Regions from separate parts of the Nocardioides sp. W7 genome, predicted to be linked through region 3. Evidence: predicted binding sites of a transcription regulator. Region 3 holds the regulator's gene; each other region holds the start of a gene.
The links. The regulator HrcA, encoded in region 3, represses chaperone genes, less so after heat shock. The targets are predictions, from matches to a motif close to TTGGCACTCGNNNNNNNCGAGTGCCAA.
Positions count from the first base shown of each region.

Region 1: groES (co-chaperone GroES) is a predicted target of HrcA. The motif match lies at 1,880-1,906, and genes of this name have one in related genera.
Region 2: groL (chaperonin GroEL) is a predicted target of HrcA. The motif match lies at 2,732-2,758, and genes of this name have one in related genera.

Region 1 covers NZ_CP095078.1:5,500,277-5,509,993, reverse strand. Annotated here, with positions in the region: gene MUB56_RS25795 (hypothetical protein) at 1-591, shown strand, start outside; gene MUB56_RS25790 (class I SAM-dependent methyltransferase) at 672-1,841, opposite strand; gene groES (co-chaperone GroES) at 2,044-2,337, shown strand; gene groL (chaperonin GroEL) at 2,423-4,048, shown strand; gene MUB56_RS25775 (hypothetical protein) at 4,131-4,832, opposite strand; gene MUB56_RS25770 (sigma-70 family RNA polymerase sigma factor) at 4,829-5,365, opposite strand; gene MUB56_RS25765 (hypothetical protein) at 5,501-7,021, opposite strand; gene MUB56_RS25760 (GNAT family N-acetyltransferase) at 7,118-8,020, shown strand; gene guaB (IMP dehydrogenase) at 8,079-9,581, shown strand; gene MUB56_RS25750 (GuaB3 family IMP dehydrogenase-related protein) at 9,642-9,717, shown strand, end outside.
Region 2 covers NZ_CP095078.1:155,248-164,964, forward strand. Annotated here, with positions in the region: gene MUB56_RS00830 (hypothetical protein) at 1-157, opposite strand, end outside; gene MUB56_RS00835 (sigma-70 family RNA polymerase sigma factor) at 154-702, opposite strand; gene groL (chaperonin GroEL) at 974-2,605, opposite strand; gene MUB56_RS00845 (hypothetical protein) at 2,814-3,656, opposite strand; gene MUB56_RS00850 (SGNH/GDSL hydrolase family protein) at 3,668-4,555, opposite strand; gene MUB56_RS00855 (YciI family protein) at 4,677-5,045, shown strand; gene MUB56_RS00860 (YciI family protein) at 5,042-5,386, shown strand; gene MUB56_RS00865 (DUF6596 domain-containing protein) at 5,379-6,614, shown strand; gene MUB56_RS00870 (hypothetical protein) at 6,646-7,413, shown strand; gene MUB56_RS00875 (lanthionine synthetase LanC family protein) at 7,410-8,681, shown strand; gene MUB56_RS00880 (MoaD/ThiS family protein) at 8,656-8,931, opposite strand; gene thrC (threonine synthase) at 9,022-9,717, opposite strand, start outside.
Region 3 covers NZ_CP095078.1:4,705,531-4,715,247, reverse strand. Annotated here, with positions in the region: gene MUB56_RS22060 (DUF3097 domain-containing protein) at 1-432, opposite strand, end outside; gene MUB56_RS22055 (hypothetical protein) at 484-714, opposite strand; gene MUB56_RS22050 (MBL fold metallo-hydrolase) at 731-1,579, opposite strand; gene MUB56_RS22045 (hypothetical protein) at 1,615-2,361, opposite strand; gene hrcA (heat-inducible transcriptional repressor HrcA) at 2,519-3,532, shown strand; gene dnaJ (molecular chaperone DnaJ) at 3,593-4,768, shown strand; gene MUB56_RS22030 (16S rRNA (uracil(1498)-N(3))-methyltransferase) at 4,783-5,523, shown strand; partial or broken gene MUB56_RS22025 (winged helix DNA-binding domain-containing protein) at 5,530-6,575, opposite strand; gene MUB56_RS22020 (Gmad2 immunoglobulin-like domain-containing protein) at 6,662-7,576, opposite strand; gene MUB56_RS22015 (Gmad2 immunoglobulin-like domain-containing protein) at 7,616-8,611, opposite strand; gene MUB56_RS22010 (SigE family RNA polymerase sigma factor) at 8,608-9,156, opposite strand; gene MUB56_RS22005 (HIT domain-containing protein) at 9,255-9,599, shown strand; gene MUB56_RS22000 (hypothetical protein) at 9,596-9,717, shown strand, end outside.

The DNA of each region.
Region 1 (9,717 bases), 790 kb from region 3:
CTGGCCGCCGTCCTGCTCATCGCCGGCGGGCTGCTCACGTGGGCCAACACCTTCATCGGGGACCAGGTCGACAACCAGCTCTCGGCCCAGGACATCATCATGCCCGAGGGCGGGGCGCTCGAGTCGCTGCCCGAGGCCGACCGCGAGGCGCTCGAAAAGTTCGCCGGCAGCCCGCTGGACACCGGCCCCGAGGCCCAGGCCTACGCCGACCACTACATCCTCGCCCACATGAACGCCAGCGGCGCCGAGCTCGCCGGTGAGGCGGTCACCTACCAGGAGGCGAGTGGCAAGGGCCGCGAGCTGACGGCGGCCTTGGCCGAGAACCCGAACGCCACCCAGGCCGAGATCGACGAGGCAGCGGCCTGGATGGACCTGCGGGAGTCGCTCTTCCAGGGCAACACCCTGCGCGGCCTGCTCCTCTACGGCTACGCCTTCGCGACCATCGGCACCATCGCCGGCATCGCGGCCATCGTCTCCTTCGTCGGAGCCGGAGTCCTGCTCGTCCTGTTCGGCCTCGGGATCTGGCACGCTCGCCGCGTCGCCCAGACCGAGGGCGCCGGCACCACCGCGAAGGTCGCTCAGCCCGTCTGAGCAACCGTCCGCACGGTCATCTCCCGGAACCCGCAAGGGTCCCGGGAGATTCGGCATTTCCGGGGCGGTGGGAGCGTCGGTCAGAACGGGCGGACGAGCAGCGCCGTACCGCTCCCGGCGACCCGGGTCATCACGATCGTCGCCTCGTCGTCGCCGTGCAGGTCGAGCCGCTTGCGCAGCTGCTCGGGGACCACGTCCACCCCGCGCTTCTTGATCGTCAGCCGGCCGATGCCGCGCTCGCGGAGCGCGGCCCGCAGCTGCTTCTCGCGGTACGGCAGCTCCGCCAGCACCTCGTACCCGCGGGCGAACGGCGTCGAGAAGGCCTGGTCGGAGGAGACGTAGGCGATGTGCTCGTCGACCAGCCCGCCGCCGACGCCGGCCGCGACGGCCGTGACCAGCCCGGCCCGGATGACCGCGCCGTCGGGCTCGTAGAGGAACCGGCCCACCGGGACCACCCCGACCGCCTCGGGCCCCGGGTCGTCCTCGTCGGTCAGCGTCGCCAGGCCGCCGTCGCCGATCACGGTGGCCCGTCGGGCCGTGGTCGCGAGGCTGCCGGACCACAGGGCGGCCTCCTTCACCTCGCCGTGGTCGCTGACCCACTCCGCCTCGACGCCCGCGGGCACCAGGGCGTGCGGTATGCCCGGAGCGACCTTCACGCAGGAGTCGCGGCGCAGCAGCCGCTCGACGAACGCCCAGGGCGGGGTCCAGTCGTCGACGTCGAAGGAGCGTCCCCGGCCGGTACGACGGGCCGGGTCGGCGAAGGCCACGTCGAACGGCGACGGGTCGACCGCGGTCGCGTCGGTGACCATGACCGCGCCCGGCAGCCCGAGCGCCTCGAGGTTGGCCCGGGCCACCTCCACCCGCACCGGGTCGAGGTCGACGCCGGCGCAGGTGATGCCGACCCCGGCCGCGGCCATCAGGTCGCCGCCGATCCCGCACCCGAGGTCGACCAGCGTCGTCGTCTGGAACGCCTCCAGCCGGGCGGCCCGGTGAGCGGCGACCGGCCGTCGGGTCGCCTGCTCGAGGCCGTCGGGAGTGAAGTACAGCAACGGTGCGAGGTCGCCGAACTTCGCGACGGCCCGCACCCGGAGCGTGGCCTGGGTCAGGGCCGCCGCCACGTGCTCGGCGCTCGCCTCGCGCCGGAGCGCGGACTGGGCGCGCAGCGGGTCGTCGCCGACGACCTCGCTCGCCCGAGCGAGCAGTCGCTGGCCGTCGTCGGTCAGCAGCCAGCGGAAGGCGTCGAGGTCCACCCGGAGATCCTGTCAGGTCGACCGACGTACGGACCTCACTGGCACTCCTACGACACGAGTGCTAGTTTCTGAACTGGCACTCTCCCCGTGAGTGTGCCAGCGCTTGCGAGCCCGGCACGACCCCCGCGACGGCGTACCGGAACCCGTAGGCACCAGACGTGAATCACCCGCCATCCGAAGTTCGAAAGTGGAGGTCGACATCATGTCGGTCAACATCAAGCCCCTCGAGGACCGCATCGTCGTCAAGGCGGTCGAGGCCGAGCAGACCACCGCCTCTGGCCTGGTCATCCCGGACACCGCCAAGGAGAAGCCCCAGGAGGGCGAGGTCATCTCGATCGGCCCCGGCCGCATCGACGACAACGGCAACCGGGTTCCCCTCGACGTCGCCGTCGGCGACAAGGTCATCTACAGCAAGTACGGCGGCACCGAGGTCAAGTACGCCGGCGAGGAGTACCTCATCCTCTCCGCGCGCGACGTCCTCGCCGTCGTTTCCTGATTCTCTCCGGGTCGTGTGCCTGACCTCGCGCCAACGCGCGTGCTCAGGCACACGGCCCGGTCCTGTTTTGTGAGCTAGGAGAGCAATGCCCAAGATCCTGGAGTTCGACGAGAACGCCCGACGCGCCCTCGAGCGCGGCGTGGACAAGCTCGCCAACGCCGTCAAGGTGACGCTCGGCCCCAAGGGCCGTTACGTCGTCCTCGACAAGAAGTGGGGCGCCCCGACCATCACGAACGACGGTGTGACCGTCGCGCGTGAGATCGAGCTGGACGACCCCTTCGAGAACCTCGGTGCGCAGCTGACCAAGGAGGTTGCCACCAAGACGAACGACATCGCCGGTGACGGCACCACCACGGCCACCGTGCTCGCCCAGGCGATGGTCCACGAGGGTCTGCGCGCGGTTGCCGCCGGTGCGAACCCGATGGGTCTCAAGCGGGGCATGGACGCCGCGGCCGTCGCTGTCGGCGACGCGCTCCGAGCGGCCGCCCGCGAGGTGGACTCCAAGGAGGACATGGCCTCGGTCGCCACGATCTCCAGCCGCGACAGCCACATCGGCGAGCTGCTCGCCGAGGCCTTCGACAAGGTCGGCAAGGACGGCGTGATCACCGTCGAGGAGTCCAACACCATGGGCACCGAGCTGGAGTTCACCGAGGGGATGCAGTTCGACAAGGGCTACATCTCGGCGTACTTCGTGACCGACCAGGAGCGCATGGAGGCCGTCCTCGACGACCCCTACATCCTGCTGCACCAGGGCAAGATCTCGGCGATCGCCGACCTGCTGCCCCTGCTGGAGAAGGTCATCCAGGCCGGCAAGCCGCTGTTCATCCTCGCCGAGGACGTCGACGGCGAGGCCCTGTCGACCCTGGTGGTCAACAAGATCCGCGGCACCTTCAACGCCGTCGCGGTGAAGGCCCCCGCCTTCGGCGACCGCCGCAAGTCGATGATGCAGGACATCGCCACCCTCACCGGTGGCCAGGTCATCGCCCCCGAGGTCGGCCTCAAGCTCGACCAGGTCGGTCTCGACGTGCTGGGCACCGCCCGCCGCGTCGTGATCACCAAGGACGACACCACGATCATCGAGGGCGCCGGCGACACCGCCGAGGTCGAGGGTCGCGTCAACCAGATCAAGGCCGAGATCGAGAACACCGACTCCGACTGGGACCGCGAGAAGCTCCAGGAGCGTCTCGCGAAGCTCGCCGGTGGCGTGTGCGTGATCAAGGTCGGCGCCGCCACCGAGGTGGAGCTGAAGGAGAAGAAGCACCGCATCGAGGACGCCGTCTCCGCGACGCGCGCCGCGATCGAGGAGGGCATCGTCCCCGGCGGTGGCTCCGCGCTCATCCACGCCGTCTCGGTGCTGGACGGCGACCTCGGCCTCACCGGCGACGAGGCGACCGGCGTCCGCGTGGTCCGCAAGGCGGCCGACGAGCCGCTGCGCTGGATCGCCGAGAACGGTGGCGTCAACGGCTACGTCGTGACCACCAAGGTCCGCGAGCTCGGCGTCGGCAACGGCTACAACGCCGCGACCGAGGAGTACGGCGACCTGGTCGCCCAGGGCGTCCTCGACCCGGTCAAGGTGACCCGCTCCGCGCTGGTCAACGCGACCTCGATCGCCGCGATGCTGCTGACGACCGAGACGCTGATCGTCGAGAAGCCCGAGGCCGAGGACGACGCCCCGGCCGCCGGCGGCCACGGCCACGGCCACGGTCACTGATCCGCAGCACCAAGGATGACGGCGCCGACCCCCTTCGGGGGCCGGCGCCGTCGCCCATTTCGTGGCCGTCGGCCGCGCCGCACTACTTCTCGCTGAGGTCCCTCGTCCCCAGGACCACGCCCTGCGCGTCGATGAACTCCACGGTCGCGAAGTGGCCGCTGATCCCTCGGTCGAGCTCGGGGACGGCGACGGCGTACCCGCCCGTCCTCGGGTCGACGGCGACGCTGTGGTCGAAGCCGTCGCCGAGCACGCGCACCGTCGTCACGCCGTCCAGGGCGGGCTCGCCGTAGACGTAGTACGTGGCCGGCGGCGGGGGGTCGTCGACGGTGCCGGTCCAGGACTCGTTCGTGGTGTTGAACCACGCGTCCAGGGGGTAGTCGCCGCAGTTGCCGCCGAAGTCCGGCCCCCCGGTGGCCGCCGCCTCCAGGACCGCGATGCAGCTCAGCCCGTCTGCGTCCGTGCCCCGCCAGATCTCGAAGGTGCGGGGCGTGCCGCTCTTGGTCGTCGTGAACGAGGCCAGCTCGTGGATGCCGGACACGCTGGCCTGCGAGGTCTCGTCGAAGTGGTCGGTGATGAGCGCGGGCACCAGCCCGCCGGCGTACGCGACGCCGCTGAGGCCGAGCACTCCGGCGGTCGCCGCACCGACCAGGGCGAGACGACGGCGCCTGCCGCCGCGGCGTGCGGGCGACGGGTCGTGGCTGGCGAGGATGGCCTCCAGCGTGGTGGCCGACCACTCCGCGTCGATCGGACGGGTCTCGGGACGAAGTCGTTCGAGTGCGTTCATGACAGCTCCTGCGCTGGGATGTGTCGGGGTTCGGGGTCGGACGTTTGCGGTGCTGCCTGGGCGAGCAGGGCGGCCCGAGCGCGGCTGAGTCGCCGTCGGAACGTTGCGGGCTTGATGCCCAGGACCGTTGCTGCCTGATCGTTGGTGAGCCCGTCCCAGCTGATGAGCAGCAACGCCTCACGATGCTGCTCGTCGAGCCGGGCAAGACGTTCGAGCGCCTCACGACGGCTGAGGACTGCATCTGCGGAGTCGGCGGCGTAAGCCGCGACCCCGTCCAGCAGGGCGATCCGGTCCTCCAGGGCACGGTGGCGCCGGCTCGCGCGGGCCCGGTTCTGGATCACCTTGCGGGCGGTCACCAGGAGCCAACCGATCGGCGGAGTGGGGAGGTCACCCCAACGGCGCCACGCGATCATGAAGGTCTCCGCGACGACGTCGTGGGCGGCTTCGGCCCCGACGTGGCGCCGAGCGAAGGCCAGCACGTGCGGGGCCTCGGCGTGCCACAGCTCCGTGAACTGCTGCTGGGAGTTGCTCATACCTTGAAGTGTCCGGGAACGATGCCTCTGTGACTCGGGGCTCGCCATCGGCTGTGGGGTCCACCCGGGTCCCTCGTCGTCCCATGCCTTCCCGACGAGGTCAGGAACGGATCGGTTGCACGTGACCTCCCGGGCTCAGCCGCAGTCCGGCTCGATCGGGGCCCGGGTGAGGTCGCGCCGCAGGTAGACGGGCCGGTCGTCGCAGCCGCTGCCGTGGGCGGCGTACCGCTCCTCGACGAGCGCGCGCAACCGGGCGCCGCCGGGCTCGCTCCAGGTCTCGAAGTCGACCCACTCGACCACCCAGGCCGGGGCGTCGGGTCCGGCGACGAGGGCGGTGAGCTCGTCGAGGTCGGGGTCGAGGGTGCGCATCGGCAGGCTCCACAGGTGCGCGTACGGCGAGCTCATCCCGCTGGCCAGCTGGAGGTCGGCCCGTCCGCCGAAGACCACGAGCCGGTCGCCGGGCTCGGCCGCCGCCTTCAGGGCCACCCCCGTGTCGTACTCGTGGAACTCCTGCAGTCCGGCGGCGTTGATGACCACCCAGCCGACCAGGCAGGTCGCCGACGAGAGGGCCGCGCCGACGATCACCGCGCGCATGGTGCGCCCGCGCCGGTTGGAGCGGCGCGTCATCAGGGCCGCGGCCAGGGCGGTCGCGGGCAGCAGTGGGAAGAGGTAGTCGCGCCAGTAGCTCCCGCCGATCACCAGAGCGGCCGCATCGAAGACCAGCAGGGCGGCGGTCGCGGCCGTGACGGCCTTGCCGTCGGCCCACTCCTCGCGGATGTGCACGACGAAGCCGCCGATCACCAGCAGCATGCCGGCGACCAGGCCGGCGGTGAGCAGGATCCCGGCGCGCAGGGCCGGCGCGTGCGGGCTGCCGACCGCGAGCACGGCGGCCGCATCCGAGCGGAAGCCGCCGACGGCGTACCAGAGCACGTCGAGCTCCACCCCGGCCGACCTCGCCCACGCCACCGTCGCCACGAGGGGTACGGCGGCGCCTACCAGACCGCCCGCGGCCAGCCGGGTGAAGTCGCGCCAGTCGATCTCTCGGACCGCCCACGAGACCAGGAGCAGCACCCCTGCGAAGACCAGGCCGCCGAACAGGTTCTGCTTCACGTGCGGGGCGATCCCCGCCGACAGCCCGGCGAGGACGGCGAGCGGGACGGAGCGTTCGCGCAGGGCGAGCAGCGCGAGGGCGCAGCCGGCCATCACGAACGGAAGCCCGAGCAGCTCGCCCTTGACCGCGACGGCGTCGATGACCGTGTTGGTGGTGAGGGCGGCGACGCAGACCGCCGTCCAGCGCGCCGACCGCTCGCCCGCCACCAGCCGGGCCGTCCAGGCCGCGGCGAGGACCAGGGCCGCGCACGCGAGGGCGCCGAGGACCCGGATGAACAGCGGACCGCCGATCTCGTCGGAGACCCGGAAGATCGCGATGAGCAACGGAGGCCGGTCGACGAAGTAGGCGCCGTACACGCTGTCGGGCATCGGGTCCCAGGCCCGGGCCACGAGCAGGAAGCCCGCCTCGTCGGCCCGGACCGGGCGGGTCAGGCCGGGCAGGCGCAGCAGGAAGGCCGCCAGCGCCGCGAACGCGACGGTGTGCCGGGAGTCGACCCAGCCCGCGATCCGCCGGCCGGCGTCGACGAAGGGGGAGCCGCTGCGCATGGCGGACACCTTCTCAGACGCCCCGCGGCCCGAAGTGGCGCCCACCGGTAACGAGGACGTTGCGGGCCCGCAACGTCCCCGGGACACCATGGGCCCATGCTGTGGAGAGTTCGTACGACGCTGCCCGACCGACCCGGAGCGCTCGCCGTCCTCGCCCTCCACTGCGGGGCGGAGGGGGTGAACATCCTCGGACTGCAGATCTTCCCCGACATCGACATCGTGACCGACGAGCTCGTGCTGCGCACCCCCGAGGACTGGGAGAGCGACGACATCGTGCGGCTGGTCCTCGCCTCCGGGGCGATCGCCGTCAGCGCGGCACCCTGCAGCGAGGCGGCGCTCAAAGACCAGCCGACCCGGTACGTCCAGGCGGCACGGACGATCCTGGCGCAGCCGGCCGCGTTCCCCGAGGTCGTCGCGCAGCTCTTCGACGCCGAGGCCGACCCGCCGAGCGGCGAGGGCCCGGCGCAGGACGTCATGGAGTTCACGGTCGGCGACGTCGAGGTGCAGGTCCGGCGTGCCGCCCACTTCACGCCGACCGAGCACGCCCGGGGAGCGGCGCTGGCCGACTTGGTCAGCGACGTGCTCCAGCGCAGCAAGGAGTCGGCGGCGATCGGCTCGAACACCACCGGTCGGCGGCTGGGCGGCGGCCAGACCCCGGAGTACGTCCCCGACGGCGACTCGGTCTCCGCGATCATCGGCGACGTCGTCGTCGGTCTCGCGACCGTCCAGCAGCCGTTGCCCGACGAGCCCGAGGTGCGCTCGGTCGTGCTGCGGGTCGACCCGACCTGGCAGCGCCGGGGGATCGGCACCCGGCTGCTGGTCGACGCGGCCCGGCTGGCGCACCGGATGGGCGCGTCCGAGATCCTGCTGACCACCCGCTCGGACAACCAGGCGGTGCTGCCGATGGTGCTCGCGGCCGGCATGCGCGGCCGGATCCGGATGGCCGCGGACGTGCTGACCGTCCGGGTGCCGGTGCGGGATCTCAGGCCGCGCGGCTGAGCCGCAGGCCACACGGTCTGCGGCGGCCGCGGCCGCCGAGCGCCGGTAGGCTGTCGGGGTGGAGCTCCCCGACAAGTTCGCCGCCCTCGGTCTCACCTACGACGACGTCCTGCTGCTGCCGGGTCACTCCGACCTGGCGCCCTCGGACATCGACCTGACCTCGCGGCTGACCCGCGAGATCTCGCTCAAGGTGCCGCTGGTCAGCGCCGCGATGGACACCGTGACCGAGTCGCGGATGGCGATCGCGATGGCCCGGCAGGGCGGCCTCGGCGTGTTGCACCGCAACCTGTCGATCGAGGACCAGGCCTACCAGGTCGACCTGGTGAAGCGGACCCAGACGGGGATCATCTCGAACCCGGTCACCATCGGGCCCGACGCGACCCTGGAGCAGCTCGACCAGTTGGCCGGCGAGTACCGCATCTCGGGCTTCCCGGTCGTCGACCTCGAGAACCGCCTGATCGGCATCATCACCAACCGCGACCTCCGCTTCACGCCGGTCGCCGAGTGGGCGACCACCAAGGTCGACGAGGTGATGACCCCGATGCCGCTGATCACCGGCCCGGCCGACATCAGCCGCGACGACGCCACGCTGCTGCTGCGCCAGCACAAGCGCGAGCGGCTGCCGCTGGTCGACGAGCAGGGCCGGCTGGTCGGCCTGATCACGGTCAAGGACTTCGTGAAGTCCGAGCAGTTCCCGCTGGCCTCCAACGACGCAGCCGGCCGGCTGATGGTGGGCGCCGCGATCGGCTACTTCGGCGACGCCTGGGAGCGCGCCACCACGCTCATCGAGGCGGGCGCCGACGTCCTCGTCGCCGACACCGCCCACGGCAACGTGCGGCTGCTGCTCGACATGGTGCAGCGGCTCAAGACCGACCCGGCGACCAGGCACGTCCAGGTCGTCGGCGGCAACGTCGCGACCCGCGAGGGTGCGCAGGCCTTCGTCGACGCCGGCGTCGATGCGGTCAAGGTCGGCGTCGGGCCCGGCTCCATCTGTACGACGCGCGTCGTCACCGGCGTCGGTGCCCCCCAGGTGACGGCCGTGTACGAGGCCTCCCTCGCCTGCAAGCCCGCCGGCGTTCCGGTGATCGCCGACGGTGGCCTGAAGTACTCCGGTGAGATCGCCAAGGCGCTGGTCGCCGGCGCCGACACCGTGATGGTCGGCTCGCTGCTGGCCGGCTGCGAGGAGTCGCCCGGCGACCTGATCTTCGTCAACGGCAAGCAGTTCAAGGCCTACCGCGGCATGGGCTCGCTGGGCGCGCTGTCGAGCCGCGGCAAGAAGTCCTATTCCAAGGACCGCTACTTCCAGGCCGAGGTCACCAGCGACGACCAGCTCGTGCCCGAGGGCATCGAGGGCCAGGTCGCCTACCGCGGCCCGCTGGCCGCCGTCGCCCGTCAGCTGATCGGCGGCCTCAACCAGTCGATGTTCTACATCGGCGCCGCCAACGTCCCGGAGCTGCAGGAGAAGGGCCGGTTCGTCCGGATCACCCAGGCCTCGCTCCAGGAGAGCCACCCGCACGGGGTGCAGATGACGGTCGAGGCGCCCAACTACAGCGGACGGTAGACACCGCGGCCCGGCCACCGGGATGGCCGGGACGCGAGCCGGGGTCGGTATCCTTCGCCGGTGACCGACATCGAAATCGGCCGGGCCAAGCGGGCTCGCCGCGCGTACTCCTTCGACGACATCGCCATCGTGCCCT
Region 2 (9,717 bases), 960 kb from region 3:
GCTCGGGGACCAGGGTGTCGGTGTCGTGGCTCATGATGTCCTCCAGGAGTCGGGCCACCCCGTCGGGGTCGGCCGGGCCGAGGGAGGCAGCCGGGTCGACGGCACGCAGTCGTGCGCGCAGGGCGTCGTCCCGATCGATGTCGTGCGAGTCGGTCATGGCCTTCTCCCCTCTCTCGACTCCTCATGTCCGGCAGTCCGGTCGATCTTTCGCTCGTCCTTCCTGAGGCGATCGGCGAGATTCTGCCGGGCCCGGTGCAGCCGGATGCTGGCGGCGTTCGGGGTGATGCCGAGCACGACCGCGATCTCGCCGGGCGTGAGCTCCTCCCAGGCCCACAGCCGCAGCAGCTCGGCCTCCGCGGGACGGAGCTCGGCCAGGGCGGCGATCACCGCATCGTCGCCGGGCACCTCGGCCGGGTCGGGTACGACGTCGGGCGGCGTGGTGCTCGCGATCCTGGCGGCCAGCCGTCGCTGCCGCCGATGGCCCCGCTCGGCGTTGGCCAGACAGTTGCGCGCGACGCCGTACGCCCACGGGAGCGGGTCGGCGGGGATCTGGTCGATGCGCCGCCAGCACACCAGCAGGGTGTCGGCGAGGACGTCGTCGGCGGTCGCGGGGTCGGTGCGCCGCACCACGAACCGGCGCAGCGGCTCGGTCAGCTCGCGCGCCAGCTCCTCGAAGTGCCGTCGGCGCTCCTGGTCGTCCACGTCCACCCTTTCGCCTCGCCCGCCACGAGATGTTCCGAGTACCCGCGGGCGGTCCCGTCCAGCCGGGAGCCTGCCCAGCCTCTCAAATGCCGGAAGGCCCCGGACCCTCGCGGGTCCGAGGCCTCCTCGGTTGGTGCGGTGCTGCTGCGCTTGCGTGAGCTGGATCTCGGTCTCGATACGCGCCGCGCGTCCCTCGCTTCGCTCGGTCCGTGCCGGCGCTACTCGACCTGATCGACCACGCTGCCCGCGACTTCGCCGCGGCAGCTGTCGATCAGAAGTCCATGCCGCCCATGCCGCCGGTCGGGTCGCCGCCCATGGGCGCCGCCTTCTCCGGCTTGTCGGCCACGACGACCTCGGTGGTGAGGAACAGCGCGGCGATCGACGCGGCGTTCTGCAGCGCCGAGCGGGTGACCTTCGCCGGGTCGATGATGCCCTCGGCGATCATGTCGACGTACTCGCCGGTCGCGGCGTTGAGGCCCTGACCGGCGGGGAGGCCGGAGACCTTCTCAGCCACGACGCCGCCCTCGAGGCCGGCGTTGATCGCGATCTGCTTCAGCGGGGCCGAGGTGGCCACGCGGACGATGTTGGCACCGGTGGCCTCGTCGCCCACCAGGTCCAGCTTGTCGAACGCGGTGGCCGCAGCCTGCACCAGGGCCACGCCGCCGCCGGCGACGATGCCCTCCTCGACGGCCGCCTTCGCGTTGCGAACGGCGTCCTCGATGCGGTGCTTGCGCTCCTTGAGCTCCACCTCGGTGGCCGCGCCGACCTTGATGACGGCCACGCCGCCGGCCAGCTTGGCGAGGCGCTCCTGGAGCTTCTCGCGGTCGTAGTCGGAGTCCGACTTCTCGATCTCGGCGCGGATCTGGTTGACCCGACCCTCGATCTGGGCCGCGTCGCCGGCACCCTCGACGATGGTGGTCTCGTCCTTGGTGATGACGACCTTGCGGGCCTGGCCGAGCAGCTCGATGCCGGTCGTCTCGAGCTTGAGGCCGACCTCCTCCGAGATGACCTGGCCGCCGGACAGGATCGCGATGTCCTGCAGCATGGCCTTGCGGCGGTCGCCGAAGCCCGGGGCCTTGACGGCGACGGACTTGAACGTGCCACGGATCTTGTTGACGACCAGCGTGGACAGAGCCTCGCCGTCGACGTCCTCGGCGATGATCAGCAGCGGCTTGCCGGACTGCATGACCTTCTCGAGCAGCGGCAGCAGGTCCTTGACATTCGAGACCTTCGAGTTGGCCAGGAGGATGTAGGGGTCCTCCAGGACCGTCTCCATGCGCTCCGGGTCGGTCACGAAGTAGGCCGAGATGTAGCCCTTGTCGAACCGCATGCCCTCGGTGAGCTCGAGGTCGATGCCGAAGGTGTTCGACTCCTCGACGGTGATGACGCCTTCCTTGCCGACCTTGTCCATCGCCTCGGCGATGGCGTCACCGACGGTGGTGTCGCCACCGGCGGAGATGGTGGCGGTGGCGGCGATCTGCTCGCGGGTCTCGACGTCCTTGGCCATGCCGAGCAGCTGCTCGGAGACGGCGGTGACGGCGGCCTCGATGCCGCGCTTGAGACCCATCGGGTTCGCGCCGGCGGCAACGTTGCGCAGGCCCTCGCGGACCATCGCCTGAGCCAGCACGGTGGCGGTGGTGGTGCCGTCGCCCGCGACGTCGTCGGTCTTCTTGGCGACCTCCTTGACGAGCTCGGCACCGATCTTCTCGTACGGGTCCTCGAGCTCGATCTCCTTGGCGATGCTCACACCGTCGTTGGTGATCGTGGGGGCGCCCCACTTCTTCTCCAGGACGACGTTGCGACCCTTGGGACCGAGGGTGACCTTGACGGCGTCGGCGAGCGTGTTCATGCCACGCTCGAGGCCGCGTCGGGCTTCCTCGTTGAAAGCAATCAGCTTGGGCATAACTCCTGCGATTCCTCACGCTTAGAGTTGTGGATCCGGTCCGGTGGGTTGCCCGCGACGGACGATCCTGCGACCCGGCGAACCCTTTCTCGCCGACGCATGGACCTCAACTGGCACCGATCCGGTTTGTCACTCTCATGGTAAGAGTGCCAACCCAATGTTTAGCACTCGACCCCTGCGAGTGCAAGAAACTCCGGGCGCCCGAGGCTCAGAGGCGAGCCTGCACCGCGTCCGCGAAAGGCACGGCGTTGCCCGGGATCACGTCGAGGTAGAGCCCCGGTTCGGTGATCTCGACCTCGCTGACGACGAGGCGGCCGTCGTACCGCATCAGGTCGACGCGGCCGTACGACAGGTCGGTGCCGAGCAGCTCCTCGACCGCCCGCACGGTGGCGACGGCGACCTCCGCCGCGACCGGGTCGAGGTCGGCGATCATCGAGCTGCCGCCGTACTCCTCGTGCACGCGGACGTCGCCGACGGCGGCGACCTTGCGCACCTGGCTGACCGCGCGGCCGTCGAGGACGAAGACCGAGTGCTCGCCCTCGCTGTGCACCGACTCGACGACCGGCTGGCCGAGCCAGGGACCACCGGGCGAGGTCGGCTCCCAGGCGTCGGCATCGGCGACGACGAGCAGGCCGCGGCCGCCGGCGGCGACCCGCGGCTTCACGACCGCGCGGCCGAACCGCGCCACGACCGCCCGCACGTCGTCGCGACCGTCGACCAGCACGCTCGGGACGACGGGTACGCCGCACTCGGCGAGCTCGACGAGGTAGCGCTTGTCGGTGTTCCAGCGGAAGACCGCAGAGCCGTTGAGCAGCACCGGGCCGGCCGCCTCGACCGACTCGGCCCACTCCAGGAACTCCGCCAGCCGGCCCTCGTAGTCCCAGGTCGCGCGGGCCGCGACCACCCCGGCGTCCGACCAGTCGACGTCGGCGTCGTCCCAGCGGACCCAGCGACTGGAGATGCCGCGGCGGGCGAGCTCCAGGTCCAGCACGGCGTGGCCGGGCTCGCCGTGGGGCATCGCGGAGAAGGTGGTCAGCAGCACGTCGGGCACGGGTGGGGACGCTACGGCACCCTCGGTGAAACCCGGGTTTCATCGCCCGGCACCTCGCCCCTCTCACTGGCACCGTCCGGGAGGCTGTGGCCGAACGGCACCCGGTCGTGCACCCCGAGCGCGGCCAGCACCGACGGCAGCATCGCCCGCGCGGTCCGCTGGTAGCCCAGCGAGCTGGGGTGGAACCGGTCCAGGCTGAACATCTCGTCGGGGTTGGTGATGAAGAACGGCCCGACAACGTGCGCCAGCGAGACCACGTGCGCCCCGGCTCGGAGCGCGCCCGCGCGCTGGGCGGTGGCCAGCTGTCGCGAGGCCCGCGAGCCGAGGGCCCGCAGCGGCTGCGGGACCGGTCTGAGCGCGCCGAGGTCGGGGCAGGTGCCGACCACGACCGCCGTGCCCCGCGCCCGCAGCCGGGCGATCGCGGCCTCCAGGTCGCGCACCGAGTCGGCGACCGGCACCCGGTGGGTGACGTCGTTGCCGCCGACGACGATCACCGCGACGTCGGCGGCGTACGACGCGGGCAGCCGGTCGAGCTGTCCGGCGATCGCCGAGGTCTCCGCACCGACGACCGCGACCGTCCGCAGCCGGACCGACCGCTGGGTCCGCTTCGCGAGCTGCCGGGCCAGTCGGCCGCCGAGGGTCTCCTTGGGCCGCTCCGCACCGAGGCCCGCGGCGATGGAGTCACCCACGAGCAGCAGGTCGACGGGGTCGCCGTACCTCTTCCGCCAGGTCCGGTCGGCGTCGAGGGCGTGATCGCCGTGCGGCTTGCCGATGATCGCGCGCGCCTTCGCCGCCTGGGCGCGCAGCAGCTGGCGCGAGCCGACGACGAAGCCGAGGCCGAGCAGGGCGACGCCCCCGGAGGCGGTGACGGTGACGCGGGCGGCGCGGGAGGTGGTCATGGGAAGGTCCAATCACGCCCACCTGAACGGATTCCTGCGGGGAGGTGTCGATTCGGGTCGACCTGGGCCGTCACCACGGTGACACACTCACCATCACCTCCAGTCGAGGAGAGGACCCGCCATGACCGAGTACGTCGTGCTGCTGCCCGGCGACGAGAGCACCTGGGAGAGCGCCACCCCGGAGGAACGGGCCGCCACCTACGCGCGGCACGAGGAGTTCTCCCTGCTCCTCGAGAAGCGCGGCCACCGGATCACCGGCGGCTCCGAACTCACCCACTCCCGGACCGCGAAGGTGGTCCGTCGTACCCCCGACGGCGGCCACGCCGTCACCGACGGGCCGTACGCCGAGGCGGTGGAGCAGCTCTCCGGCTTCTACCTCGTCGAGAGCGACGACCTCGACGACCTGCTCGAGATCTGCGCCGTGCTGGCGTCGGTCGAGGAGGGCGTCGAGGTGCGGGCGACCGTCGACCACAGCGGGGACGCCCCATGAGGTTCGTGCTGCTGATGGCCGAGGAGGACCACTACGAGAAGTGGCACCGGATCGGCGACGCCGAGCGGGCGGCGGTCTTCGCGGCGTTCGCGGCGTTCTCCGCGGCCGTGTCCGAGCGCGGCACGGTGGTGAGCGGCGAGGGGCTGGCCGCGCCGTCCGAGGCCGTCACCCTGCGGCCGGGCCCGGACCGCGCCGTCACCGCCGGGCCGTACGCCGAGACCGCCGAGCAGGTGGGTGGGCTGTGGATCGTCGACCTCCCCGACCTCGGGACCACGCTGGAGCTCGCCCGACTGCTGCCCGAGTCGTTCTCGGTCGAGGTGCGTCCCACGACCGATGGCTGACGGGGTGGCGGACCCGGGATCCGACCCGGGGTCGCTGCTGCGTGAGGAGTGGGGCCGGCTGCTGGCCCTGCTCGTCGCGCAGTACCGCCGCCTGGACCTCGCCGAGGACGCGCTCGGTGACGCGTTCGAGGCGGCGGCGCGGACCTGGACCCCGGCCTCCACACCCGACAACCCGGCGGCCTGGCTGCTGACCGCGGCCCGGCGACGGGTGCTCGACCGGCTGCGCGCGGAGGCGGTGGCGGCCCGGAAGATGCCGCTGCTGGCGGTCGAGGCGTCGGTGCAGGAGCACGCGCAACGGGTGCTGGTCGACGCCGGGGAGGCCGTCACCGACGAACGGCTGCGACTGGTCCTGCTCTGTGCCCACCCGCGCCTGTCCCGCGAGGCCGCCGCGGCGCTGACCCTGCGCCTGGTGCTCGGCGTGCCGACCGAGGACGTCGCCCGACTGTTCCTGGTGCCGACGTCGACCATGGCCGCGCGACTCACCCGGGCGCGCCGGAAGCTGGCGGACGCGCGGTTCGTCGTCCCGGCCGGGGCCGAGCTGACCGAGCGGGTCGGCGTGGTCGCGGACGTGTCCTACCTGGCCTTCACCAGCGGCTACGCCCCCGGGTCGGGCGCCGACGTGCTCCGCGCCGACGTGGCGGCGGAGGCCATCCGGCTGGTGCGGGTGCTGCGGTCGCTGCTGCCCGCCGGCTCCTCCTGGCCGGAGCTCGACGCACTGCTCGCCCTGATGCTGCTGCAGCACTCCCGGCGCGACGCCCGGGTCGTCGACGGGCGGCTGGTGCTGCTCCCCGACCAGGACCGCTCCCGGTGGCACCACGCGGAGGCGCTGGAGGCGCTGGACCTGCTCCGCCCGCTGGTGGGCGCGCCGCCCGCGCCGTACCTCCTGCAGGCGCTGGTGGCCGCCGAGCACGCCGTCGCACCGACGCCCGCGGCGACCGCGTGGGACCGAATCGTGGCGCGGTACGACGAGCTGCTGGCCCTCGGCGACTCGCCCGTGGTCCGGCTCAACCGGGCCGTCGCCGTCGCCGAACGGGACGGGCCGGACGCCGGCCTGGCCGCCCTGGACGGCGTCGCCCTCGGCGGGCACCGACTGCCGGCCGTCTGTGCCGAGCTGTTGGCCCGGATCGGCCGCCGCGACGACGCGCTGCGGGCCTTCGACGCCGCTCTGGCGCTGTGCGGCAACGAGGCCGAGTCGGCGCACCTGCGGACACGGCGGGCGGCGCTGTGACATCGTGCGGCTCCCCTCACAAGGAGTTCGCGTGCGTCGTCTCGTCCTGCTGTTGGTCGCCTTCGTGATGGCCTTCCCTGCTCCCGGGGCACTCGCCCAGGCGCCCGTCGCCGACCGCCGCGCTCCCGGCTGGGCGCCGTACGTCGGTGCCACCGACCTCATCGAGTTCACGGTGACGGCGCGCTCGCGCGTGACCTTCGTGATCTCGGCAGGCTGGCCATCCACCTGGTCTGCCGGGCCCGAGGACCGGACGTACGACGTGCAGGTCCGGCGCGCCAGCATGCTCGCCGCGAAGCCGCCCGCGTGGCGCTCGCGGTGGACCGGATCGACCGTGGAGCGACGGCGGATGGGCATCCGCGGCGGTCAGGCGCTCTGCGTGAGGGTCCGCCAGCACTCCTACGGCCAGACCAGCGCCTGGTCGAGTCCCGCGTGCGTCGTGCGCGGACGCGATGACTCGCGGGTCCGGCGCGCCGGGCCCATGCACGTCGAGCGCGATACCGCCTTCCCCGATCGCCGGGCCACGAGCCTCGATCCGGGCGCCACGCTCCGGCTGCGCGGAGTCCCGAAGGGTGCGCGGTACGGCGTGGTCTTCACCGACGTGGACGACGGTCGCAGCGACCCCATGTTCCGGCTCGCGGGCGTGAGCCAGCCGATGGGCTGGTCCGGCGGATACGGCGCGCACGGTCTGCACTGGCAGGTGCGACCCGCCCCGCGTGGCGGGACGCTGCAGGTCGATGCCGAGTGGGGCACCACCCTGCCGGTCGGAGCGCTCATCGTCATCCCACGCTGGGTGCAGTGAGCAGCGCCGACCGCTGCCGCGTCACCGGCGAGGCCGGCTGGCGCTGGGTGCTCGACCAGGTGCGGTACGACGACGGCGGACCCTGGATCCCCGAGTACGGCGACGGCGGGCCGCCCGAGGCGGCGTACCGGTTCGGGACGCACAGCGGGACGGGCGGGCTGGCGCTCGCCCTTGGTGTCGTGGCGACGACCCGGGACTGGACCGAGGAGGAGGCGCGGCTGGCGGCGGCGATCGGCGACCAGCTGGTCGCGCGGGCGGCAACGGCGGGCGACGCGACGTACTTCGACGGGCTGGCCGGGGACGTGCACGCCCTGCTCGCGCTGGGTCGGTCCCCGCAGCCGGCGCTCGACCGGCTGCACGCGATCGGGACCGACGCCGGGTGGCCGCAGCTGAGCACCGCGGCGCCGACGGTCGCGCCAGGCACGCCGTTCCTCGACCTGACCCTGGGGACCGCGGGAGTGCTGGACGCTGCCGTGGCCGGCGGGGACGTCGCGCTGGCGACCAGGGCCGCGGAGCTGCTGGCGGCCCAGGCGCAGCCCCGGCCCGACGGCCTTGCGTGGCTGATGGTGGCCGACGAGCTGCGGCTGCTACCTCGGCGGGCCGAGATGCCGAACCTCTCGCACGGGACCGCCGGCGCCGCCCTGGCCCTGGCATCGGCCGGGTCGTTCCTGGGCCGGCCCGACCTGGTGGACCTCGCGTGCCGCGGAGCGGAGCACCTCGTCGCGATCCGGGATCGCTCGGTCGACGGGCTGGCGATCCCGCACCTGGTGGCGTCTCCGGGGCTCGACCCCGCCGACGCGCACGACGGCGAGCCGCTCAAGTGGGGCTGGTGCCACGGTCCGACCGGGACCTCCCTGCTCTTCGCCGCCCTGGACCGCGCCGGAGTGGCGTCCGTCGCCGGGCAGCTGCCGGACGCATGGCGTGCGGACTGCCTCCGGGCCGTTCGCGGCTCGGGCGTCCCGGACCGGCTGCGCCCCGGCTTCTGGGACAACGACGGCCGTTGTTGCGGCACCACCGGGGTCGGCGAGGTGTTCCTGGATGCGGGCGACCGGGACTTCGCCGTACGCCTCGGCGACGCGCTGGTGGACCGGGCGGTCGTCGACGGTGGGCGCGCCTACTGGCGGTTCGTCGAGCACCGCTCCCCCGAGCCCCTGCTTCCGCCCGGGGTGGGCTGGATGCAGGGCACGGCCGGGATCGCGGCGTACCTGCTGCGGCTGGCGGCTCAGCCGGGGCCGACCGAGCTCAGCCGCCCGCGACCGCCGGGATGACCGAGATCTGGGTGCCGTCGGGCGTGGGCGTGGCGAGGCTGTCGAGGAACCGCACGTCCTCATTGCCGACGTAGACGTTCACGAACCGGCGCAGCTCGCCGGAGTCGTCGAGGATCCGGGCCCGGATCCCGCTGTAGCGCGCGTCCAGGTCCTCCAGGACCTCGCCCAGGGTCGCGCCGCTCGCGCTGACCTCGGACTCGCCCCCGGTGTAGGTGCGCAGGATGGTGGGGATGCGGACGGAGACGCTCAAGGGGGTTCCTCGTTCTCTCGGTGGTCGAGTGCCCGTCGTGAGGGACGAGCGACGGGTGTATCGAGACCCGGTGATCGAGCTGGTCGAGACTCAGGCCAGGCCGGTGGCGACGAAGGCGGCGTACGACGGGTCGATCGTCGCGACCGGACCGACGATGTCGGAGACCGCGTCGAGCGTCTTCAGGCCGTGGCCGGTGTTGATGACGACGGTCTCCAGCGAGGTGTCCAGCTGGCCGGACTCGACGAGCTTCTTCAGTACGCCGACCGTGGTGCCACCGGCGGTCTCGGTGAAGATGCCCTCGGTGCGGGCCAGCAGCACGATCGCCGCGCGGACCTCCTCGTCGCTGATGTCCTCGACCGCGCCGCCGGTCTCCCGGCAGATGTCGAGGACGTAGATGCCGTCGGCGGGGTTGCCGATGGCCAGGCTCTTGGCGATGGTGTCGGGCTTGACCGGGCGGATCGCGTCGACGCCGGCCTTGTAGGCGACCGAGACCGGGGAGCAGCCGGTGGCCTGCGCGCCGTACACCTTGTACGGCTTGTCCTCGACCAGGCCGAGCTTGATCAGCTCCTGGAACGCCTTGTGCACCTTAGTCAGCTGCGAGCCGGACGCGACCGGGATGACGATCTGGTCGGGCAGCCGCCAGCCGAGCTGCTCGGCGATCTCGTAGCCCAGGGTCTTGGAGCCCTCGGCGTAGTACGGGCGGACGTTGACGTTGACGAACGCCCAGCCCTCCTCCTCGCCCGCGATCTCCGAGGCGAGCTTGTTGACGTCGTCGTAGTTGCCGTT
Region 3 (9,717 bases):
GTACTCCACGACGACGCCCTCGACGCGCAGGTCGTCGCCCCAGACCTTCTCGACCAGCTCGGCGTCGTGCCGGCCCTCGACGAAGATCCGGCTGGCTCGCGCCACCCGGGCCTTCGCACCGTGGACAGCGACCGAGCCGGATGCGGTGTGGGTGGGCTTGGCCGGCGCACTCTGACGCACGGGCGCGACCAGGATCACCGGGCGGCCCTCAAGTAGGAAGCCGGGGCCGAGCGGGAAGGTGCGCCGGCGGGCCCGCCGGTCCTCCAGGGTGAGGGTGTGCAGGTCGCGGTCGACGGCGACGATCTCGCCGCACCAGTCGGTGGTGACCTCCTCGACGACCGTGCCGAGGTCGGCCGGCGCCTCGACCGCACGCCCGCGCTTGGGGGCGCGCCAGTCGGTCGAGAGGACGTCGGAGCCGTACCGGTCAGCCATGCCCGCCACGCTAGGCGGCGCGACCGACAGTCCGCGGCAGGGCGCGCCGCCTCACTCCTCCTGTGAGGTGTCCGACGGGTGCCGGCCCTCGCCGGCGGCGTCGCCCGGCTTCGGCTCGCCCTTGCCCTCCTGCTCGGCGGCCTTGCCGCCGGTCAGGAGGTCCTCGACGGTGCTGCCGGGCTCCAGTCCCTCGGCCAACGGGTTGTCGTCGCTCGGCACCAGGTCCTCGGGCAGGTCCTCGTCGGGGACGCCGGGCTCGTTCTCGTTCTCCGCGTTGCTCATGCCGCCCGGTACCCGCTCAGATCAGCGGCAGCCGCTTCTGGCTGCGGGGCAGCTGCTCGTAGCCCCGGCGTACGGCCTCGCCGAGCTGCTCGCGCGGGTAGGGCCACTCGGCGGCGGCCAGCGCGTCGCGGACCGGGACGCCCGTGGTCGCCAGGTGCCGGATGGTCTCGGCGACGATCCCGATCGTGTTGCGCTGCTCCTCGACGAAGTCGCGGTCGACCGGCGCCCCGTGGCCGGGTACGACGACCGACGACCCGGTCGTCAGGCCGAGCACGATGTCGAGCGCCAGCGGCCACTCCAGCGGGTGGCAGTCGCCGCCGAAGCCGGGCGGGCCGGACTCCTCGACCAGGTCGCCGGCGAGCAGGGTGTCGGCGTCGGGGACCCGTACGACCAGGTCGCCGGCGGTGTGGCCCCGGCCGGGGTGGACCAGCTCGACCAGCCGGTCGCCGAGGTCGAGCGCCACCACCGAGGAGAACGTGTGGTCGGCCGGCACGATCTCGGTCGCCCGGATCTCGTCGCGGTGCGGGTCGTCGGGATCGGCGTCGTACGCCGCCTTGATCCGCTCGCCCGCCGCCACGGTGTTGGCGGCGGCCGTCTCGTGCGCGTGGATCGGTACGACGCCGTACGCCGAGCGCAGCTCCCCGTTGCCGAAGGTGTGGTCGAAGTGCTCGTGGGTGTTCACGACGCCGACGACCCGCCCGGTGCCGAGCCGGCGGATGTCCTCGACCACCTCGCGCGCGGCGAGCGCCGAGGCGTGCGTGTCGACGACGAGCAGCCCGTCGGCGCCGCCGACGAGCGTCACGTTGACGTCGAACCAGTCGTAGCGCGCGACCCAGATCCGGTCCGCGACCTCGGTGAAGGGCACCCGGGCAGGCTAGGCCACTGCGGCCATCGGGGTCCTCAGCAGATCCCGGCGTGCAGCTCGCGGCGCAGCATCTCGCCGAGCTCGGCGGTGGTCCGGGCGGCGCGGGGGAAGGTGACGTCGAGGTGCCGGGCGCCTTCGGCGTCGATCCAGCGCACCTGCACGCCGGACGGCGAGAGGTCGGCGAGGGCGACGCCGAGCAGTCGGCCCATCGGGGTCCCGGTCGTGGTCGACACCGCCCGGCGCAGCTCCTCCTGGTGGCAGCTGTTGGCGTGCTCGACCGAGTGCTGGAGGTAGCCCCGGTTGAGGTGGTGGGCGGGGGAGCGGAAGTGCGCGAGCGGGACCCGGAGCTGCTGGTCGGGCTCCCGCTCGTCACCAGCGGCGGGTGCGGCGTGCCGGGTCAGCAGCGCGAAGTTGAGCTCGAGGACGACCACGTGGCGGGTCTCCGCGCAGCAGGCGCAGTCCTCGACGCCGCGGGTCTCCACCCGGCCCGCCAGGGTGAGGGTCATGGCGCGCTCCTCGGAGCCCGGGTGGCCGAGACCGCTCTCGACCGTGATCAGGGCGCTGCGGTGGTGCGCAGCGGCCACGGCGAGCTCGCTGTCCGGCGGGCAGGAGAACGTCGGGGTTCCGTACACGTCCTGCATCCCGAGTGCGTCGTCACCGAGCACGCTCGGGTGGCCGTCGACGACCAGGCTGACGCTGCCCGGGCAGGCGAGGATGCTGCGCGCCTCGGCCGCGAGCTCGGCCGGATCGAGCAGCGGGCGGGTCGTGGGGTCCGCGGTCATGTCGCCTCCTGAGTGAGTTAGGCAAGGCTAACCTACGCGACGGTCGGACGCCCCGGAAAGCCGCTGTCCGGATCGCGAACCACGCTCGGTCCGCACCGCCTTGTAGAGTTGGCACTCCGGACATTCGAGTGCCAGGTCAGCCAGCGGAGGAGGCGAGATGCAGGAGGAGCGTCGACTCGCGGTGCTGCGCGCGATCGTCGAGGACTACGTCTCCACCGAGGAGCCCGTCGGCTCGAAGGCGCTGGTCGAGCGGCACGGTCTCGGTGTCTCGCCGGCCACCGTGCGCAACGACATGGCCGCGCTCGAGGACGAGGGCTACATCACCCAGCCGCACACCAGCGCGGGGCGGGTGCCGACCGACAAGGGCTACCGGCTCTTCGTCGACCGACTGACCACCGTCAAGCCGATGAGCGCCGCCGAGAAGCGCGCGATCTCGACCTTCCTCGACGGCGCCGTCGACCTCGACGACGTCGTGCAGCGCTCGGTGCGGATGCTCTCCCAGCTGACCCGCCAGGTGGCCGTGGTGCAGTACCCCACGCTCTCCCGCTCGACCGTGCGCCACATCGAGCTGGTCCCGCTCGCCCCGAACCGGCTGCTCGCGGTCCTCATCCTCAGCACCGGCCGCGTCGAGCAGCGCCTCGTCGAGCTCGGCGCCGACCTGGGCGACGCCGAGCTCGCCGAGCTGCGGAACCGGGTCAACCGCGCCGCCACCGGCGAGGTCATCTCCGAGGCGGCGGTCTTGCTGCGTGCGGCGGTCCCGGAGGTCGACGACGGGTCGACGGCGGCCGTGGTGGACGTCCTCGTCGACGCCATGGTCGACCACCGCTCGGACCAGCGGATCGCCGTCGGCGGCGCCGCCAACCTGGCGCGGTACGGCGACTCCTTCGACTCCGCCGTCCGTCCGCTCCTGGAGGCACTCGAGGAGCACGTGGTGCTGCTGAAGCTGCTCGGCGAGGCCAGCACCGGCGGGATGGTGACCGTCCGCATCGGGGCCGAGGGGCCGTACGAACAGTTCGCCTCGACGAGCGTCGTGGCCACCGGCTACGGCCCGCGCGACGAGGCGCTCGCGACGCTCGGCATCGTGGGCCCCACCCGCATGGACTACCCGGGGACGATGTCGGCCGTGCGCGCGGTCGCCCGCTACGTCTCGCGCATCCTTGACGAGAGCTAGCACCAGCTCAGCCCCCGCACTCGCACTCGCCGTACGACAGACGACAAGAAGGAACCATCCGTGAGTCAGGACCTGTACGAGCTTCTCGGTGTCGCCCGCGACGCGGACGCCGACGCCATCAAGAAGGCCTACCGGCGCCTCGCCCGCCAGCTGCACCCGGACGTCAACCCGGACCCGGAGACCCAGGAGAAGTTCAAGGAGGTCACCCGGGCCTACGAGGTGCTCTCCGACCCGCAGAAGCGCGCGTCGTACGACCGTGGCGGCGACCCGTTCGCCGGCGGCGCCGGCGGCTTCGGGCAGGGTGCGGGCTTCTCGTTCACCGACATCATGGACGCCTTCTTCGGCGGCCAGGGCGCGGGTGCGGCGGGCGGCGGACGTGGTCCGCGGGCGCGTACCCGACGCGGCCAGGACGCGCTGATCCGCCTGGAGGTGGAGCTGGCCGAGGCGGCCTTCGGGGTGACCCGGGAGCTGACCGTCGACACCGCCGTCCTCTGCGGCACCTGCCACGGCGAGGGCGCCGCTCCGGGCACGCACGCCGTGCCGTGCGAGACCTGTCGCGGCCAGGGCGAGGTCGCCCACGTCCAGCGCTCCTTCCTCGGCGAGATCCGCACCCTCCGCCCGTGCGCGGCCTGCCGCGGCCTCGGCACCGTCATCCCCGAGCCGTGCCGGGAGTGCTCCGGCGACGGCCGGGTGCGCTCGCGCCGGTCGCTGACGGTCAAGATCCCGGCGGGCGTCGACACCGGCACCCGGGTCCAGCTGTCGGAGCAGGGCGAGGTCGGCCCCGGCGGCGGCCCGGCCGGCGACCTGTACGTCGAGATCCACGTCGCGGCCCACGACGTCTTCACCCGCCAGGGCAACGACCTGCACTGCACCGTGACCGTGCCGATGTCGGCCGCCGCGCTGGGGACCACGCTGGTCCTGCCCACGCTGGAGGCCGACGTCGAGCAGGGTGCCGACTCGGGGGTCGAGACGAGCTTCGACCTCGAGGTGCGCCCCGGCACCCAGTCCGGCACCCAGCAGATGCTCCGGGCCCGGGGCGTCCCCGGCCTGCGCGGCGGGCGCGGCGACCTGATCGTCACCATCGCGGTCGAGACGCCGACCAAGCTCGACCCGCGCCAGGAGGAGCTGCTCCGCGAGCTCGCCGCGATCCGGGGCGAGGAGGAGCCGACCGGCCAGGTCCGGCCCGGCTCGAAGTCCGTCTTCGGGCGGCTCCGCGACGCGTTCAACACGCACTGACGACCCGCACCGAGATGTCGCTCCCGGTCCACCTCGTGCCGTCGCTCGACGGCGTCTGCGTCGGCTCGTCGGTGACGGTCGACGGCGACGAGGCGCACCACGCCGTCGCGGTACGACGGCTGCGGGTCGGCGAGGCCGTCGTACTCACCGACGGGCGCGGCACCTCGGTCGTGGCCGAGGTGGGGGCGACCGGCAAGCGGGTGTTCTCGGTGACCGTGACCTCCGTGGAGACGGCCCCGGCCCCGGCGCCGGCGATCACGGTCGTCCAGGCGCTGCCCAAGGGCGACCGGGGCGAGCTGGCGGTCGAGGTGCTGACCGAGGTCGGGGTCGCGCGCGTGGTCCCGTGGGCGGCGTCGCGAAGCGTGGCCGTCTGGAAGGGCGAGCGGGCCGAGAAGTCCCTCGCTCGCTGGCGCTCGACGGCCCGGGAGGCGGCCAAGCAGGCCCGCCGGTCCTGGTTCCCCGAGGTCGACCCGCTGGCGTCGACCGCCGACGTCGTCGCGCTCGTGGCCTCGGCCTCGCTCGCGGTCGTCCTGCACGAGGCGGCCACCGTGCCGCTGACCTCGCTGGCCGTCCCCGCCGACGGGTCGGTGCTGGTCGTGGTCGGCCCGGAGGGCGGGCTCGCCGACGACGAGGTCGCGGCCCTCGTCGCCGCCGGGGCGACGTCGGTGCGGCTCGGTGCCGAGGTGCTGCGCACCTCCACCGCGGGCGTCGTCGCCGTCGCCGCGCTGCTCGCGCGGACCCCGCGCTGGGGTTGACAAGCCCTAACGCGCCAGCAGCTCCTCGACCCGCGCCGACTCGGACGCCAGGTCGTCGCGCTCGGCCCTCGTCAGCGGGCGGAGGGACTCGACGACCTCGACGCGGCCGTCCACGACCCGCCACAGACCCTCGAGCCAGCCGTCGACGAAGAGCGCGTTCGCGGTGCCGCCGTTGACGCCCATCCAGGCGCTCCGCTTCTCGGGATCGGTGACCCGGTCGCGCCGGGCGTGCGAGAGCCAGACGTTGTCGTAGCAGCCCAGCAGGCGCACCGGCGCCGGCTCGTCCTCGTCGGCGACGACGGCCTCGGGTACGTCGTACAGGGTGCGGCCGTCCTCGTCCTCGTGACGCACCAGGTCCTCCATCGCGGCCAGGACCGGCCCGAGCCGGGTGATGGCCGACCAGGCGGTCACGTCGGCGGCCGTCGCCGGGCCGAAGGCGCGCAGGTAGCGCCGCACGATCTCGGGTAGGTCGGGGTCCGGGGCCGGGCCGCCCAGCCACGCGTCGGCGTACTGGTAGACACGCCGCCCGTCTGCTTCCAACAGCCGCGTGGAGGCACCTGGACCAGCGGCGCGGTCAGCCGTGCGACCTGCCCCAGCGCCGTCGCGGGTCGGTCCACGAAGGTCTCCGCGAGCCGTTGTCCCAGTGCCTTCTGGGTCAGCGGGCCGTCGGCCAGGGCTGACCGCAGGGCCGCGTCGAACGCCTCCCGGTCCACGTCGGTGGCGCCGCGCACGTTCTGGCTGGAGCGCAGCTCCTGCTCCATCCGCGCCTGGGTCCAGGCCCGCAGCGGCCGGGCGTCGGCCGCCGGGAGGAGGTGGATCGTCCCGCGCATCGTGAGCAGGCGCACCAGGCTCCGCTCCTCCAGGCCCCGCGTGACGTCCTCGGGATCGAAGCTCGCCAGGCGGGCGTGCAGGGAGAGGTACGGCGGGAGGTTCTCCGGCGCCTGCAGCCCGACCAGGTGACCCGCCAGCTCCGCGACCGAGGTGTCGGTGCGGGCCAGCAGGTGCTGGCGCCGGAGCAGGGTGCGGTTCAACCGTCGGCGGCTCAGCCTCATGGCGGCACGATAGGACGGATGGGCGGAAAGCGGAGCCTCCGGCGCACCACGCACGCCGGAGGCTCCGAGTCGATGTCGATGTGCAGCTACTCGACGACGATCGCCTTGCTGTCCTGGTGCGGTCCGGCACCCTCGGCGCCGCCGGACGGGTCGTCGGTGAGCGCGACGAAGGTGTACTCACCGGGGGCGAGGCCGGAGACGTCGACCTCGGTCTCCCACGGGTAGAGCTTGTCCATCCAGCCCTCCGCGGTGGCGAAGCCGTCGAGGACGACCTTGTCGCCCTGCCGGATCTCCCACGGCACGGTCGCCTCGAACGAGCTGGCGACCCCGCTGGCGGTGAAGGTGTCGGGGACGGTGGCGCCCTCCTCGGGCGAGGTGACGCTGACCAGACCGAGGACGTCGAGCGGGGGCTCGGCGCTCACCCCACCGGCGGTGTCGACGCCGAAGAGCGTGGCGGGGGAGTCGCCGACGAAGACGGTGACCGGAGCGCGGTCCTGCTGGACGCCCTGCAGCGTGTAGACCAGCTGCTGCACGGCGAGGGTGGCCTCCTCGGAGCTGTCCTGGCCGGTCGTGGTCGTCCACGCGTCGTCGGGGAGCTCGACGCGGAAGCCGCCGTCGGCGTACTCGATGCTCGCGAAGGAGCCCGAGGGGTACGCCGTGCGGTAGTCCGGGTCGAGGGCGTCACCGGCGGCCACCAGGGCGGCCGCCTCCTCGAGCGGGTTGTCGGACGCGACCTTGCGGAACTCCCGGAACAGCCGGGCGCCCTGCGGGGTGTCGCCGACGAAGTAGACCGGCACCGTCACCTCGCCGCTGGGCGGGGCCGACTCGGTCGCCGAGCCGGTCTCCGGGTCGCCGGGGGTCGCCTCGGTGCTGCTGTCGACGGGGTCGGTGGCGACGGGGTCCTCGGAGCCGTCGTCGGAGCCGCAGCCGCTCAGGACGGTGCCCAGGGCAGCGGTGAGCGCGAGGGCGGCGACGCGGGTACGGCGGGGAAGTGCGGTCATGACACCCATCCTGGTCGATCGGTCGTGAACACGTCGGACCTACCCGACGATCAGGGACCGCGTGTCGGTCCAGAGCTCGGGGGGCTGGTTCTCGGGACCGGGTCCCTCGACGGTCGCGACGAACGTGTAGCGACCGGGCTCGAAGCCGGCGACGTCGATGTCCTCGAGCGACCACGCCGAGAGCCGGTCGGCGTGGACGCCCTCGGCCACGACCGGCTGCTCCCAGACCGTCTCGCCGTCCCGCTCCAGCGACAGCACGACGTTGCCCTCCGGTGCGCTGGCGACCCCGCGGGCACTGAACGTGCCGTCGGTGACGCGGCCCTCGGTCGGGTCGCTGATGCTCACCAGGGACAGCTGGTCGAGGCCCGGAGCGGCCGTCAGCCCCGCCGCGGTCGTCTGGATCCCGAGGATCGGTGCGGGCCGGCCGCCCAGGGAGAAGGCCACGGCCGCCGGGCTGGAGGTGCTCCCCTGGAGGGTGCGGACCAGCTGCTGGACGGCCAGTTCGGCCTCCTCGGCGCTCATCCCGGCGGGCCGCTCGGTCCAGGTCGCGTCGGGGAGCGGCACCGCGAATCTGCCGTCGTCGCCGATGTCGACGTGCCACGCCCCCCAGCCGGCCGGCCAGAGGGTGCGGTAGTCGGCATCGAGCGCGTCGCCGCTGCCCACCAGGGCGGCGGCGGCCGAGGCCGGGTCGAACTCCGGGACCCGACGGAACTCGCGGAACAGGCGCGGCCCGGCCGGGCTGTCCCCGACGAAGTAGACCGGCACAGCCAGGGTTCGGACTTCCGGCTCGCCCGGCAGGGCGGACGGTGCGGCCATCAGGTCCTGCGTCGGTCGGGGAGTCGGGCCCTCCGCGTCCCCGGTCAGTACGACGACCGCGGCCACCGTCGCGGCGGTGGCGAGGACGGCGCCGCCGACGGCGTACCGCCACGATCGTCGCGGCGGCCGAGCGGTCCGGGCCCGGATCTCGCCGAGCCGGTCGGCCGGCTCGACGTCGGCGACCGCGTCGTCGAGCAGGTCCCGCAGCTGGTCGGTCATGACTGCTCCTCCTCGAGCGTCGGGTCCCCGTGCAGGGAGTCCTGGAGCATCGTGCGCAGGGCGGCCGCGCCTCGGGACGCGTGGCTCTTCACGGATCCGGGCGAGATGCCGAGGGTGTGCGCGATCTCCGCCTCGCTCAGGTCCAGGTAGTAGCGCAGCGCCAGCACCTCGCGCTGGCGCCGCGGCAGCGCGCGCAGCGCGTCGAGTACGCCGGCCCGGCGGTCCGCGTCGAGGGTTCCCTCGTCCGCGCCCGGAACCTCGGGCGGGTCGGGCGCCCGGGCGAGGTGGCGGGCCACGACGGACCGGTGCCGCAGCGCCGATCGGGACCGGTTGACGACGGACTGGCGCAGGTAGGCGAGCGCCCGGTCCGGCTCGCGCAGCCGTCCCCAGCGGGCGTGGACCGCGACGAACGCGTCCTGCACGACCTCCTCGGCGGTGCCGGTGTCGCGCACGAGCAGCACCGAGAGCCGGACCAGCTGACGCCAGTGCGCGGCGTACAGCTGCTCGAGCGCCTCGTCCGCGGTCCAGGTCGTCCGCTCGGTCACCACCGTCACGCTAGTGGGGACGCGCGAGGATGGGGTCCGGTTGTCACGAGACAGCCACCGACTTCCGTGCGAGCATTCCCGAGGGGGAGGAACACCACGTGCCTGAGACCGACTGCCTGTTCTGCAAGATCGTCGCCGGGGAGATCCCGGGTGACGTCGTGCACGTCACCGAGCGCACGGTCGCCTTCCGCGACCTCAACCCGCAGGCGCCGACGCACGTGCTGGTGGTGCCGCGCGACCACTACGCCAACGCCGCGGAGCTCGCCGCCGGCGACCCGGTCGCGAGCGCCGAGCTGGTGACCGCGGCCGCCGCGGTCGCCGCCGCCGAGGGGTACGACGACTACCGCCTCGTCTACAACACCGGTGCCGGGGTCGGGCAGTCCGTCTTCCACACCCACCTGCACCTCCTGGCCGGACGGTCGATGACCTGGCCGCCGGGATGAGAGCCCTCCGAGCCCTCCGGGCCCTCGCCGCGACGTCGGCGCTCCTGCTGGCCGTCACCGCGTGCAGCGGCGGTGGCGAGCCAAAGCCGCGGGACACCCCCGCACCCCCGGCCGACAC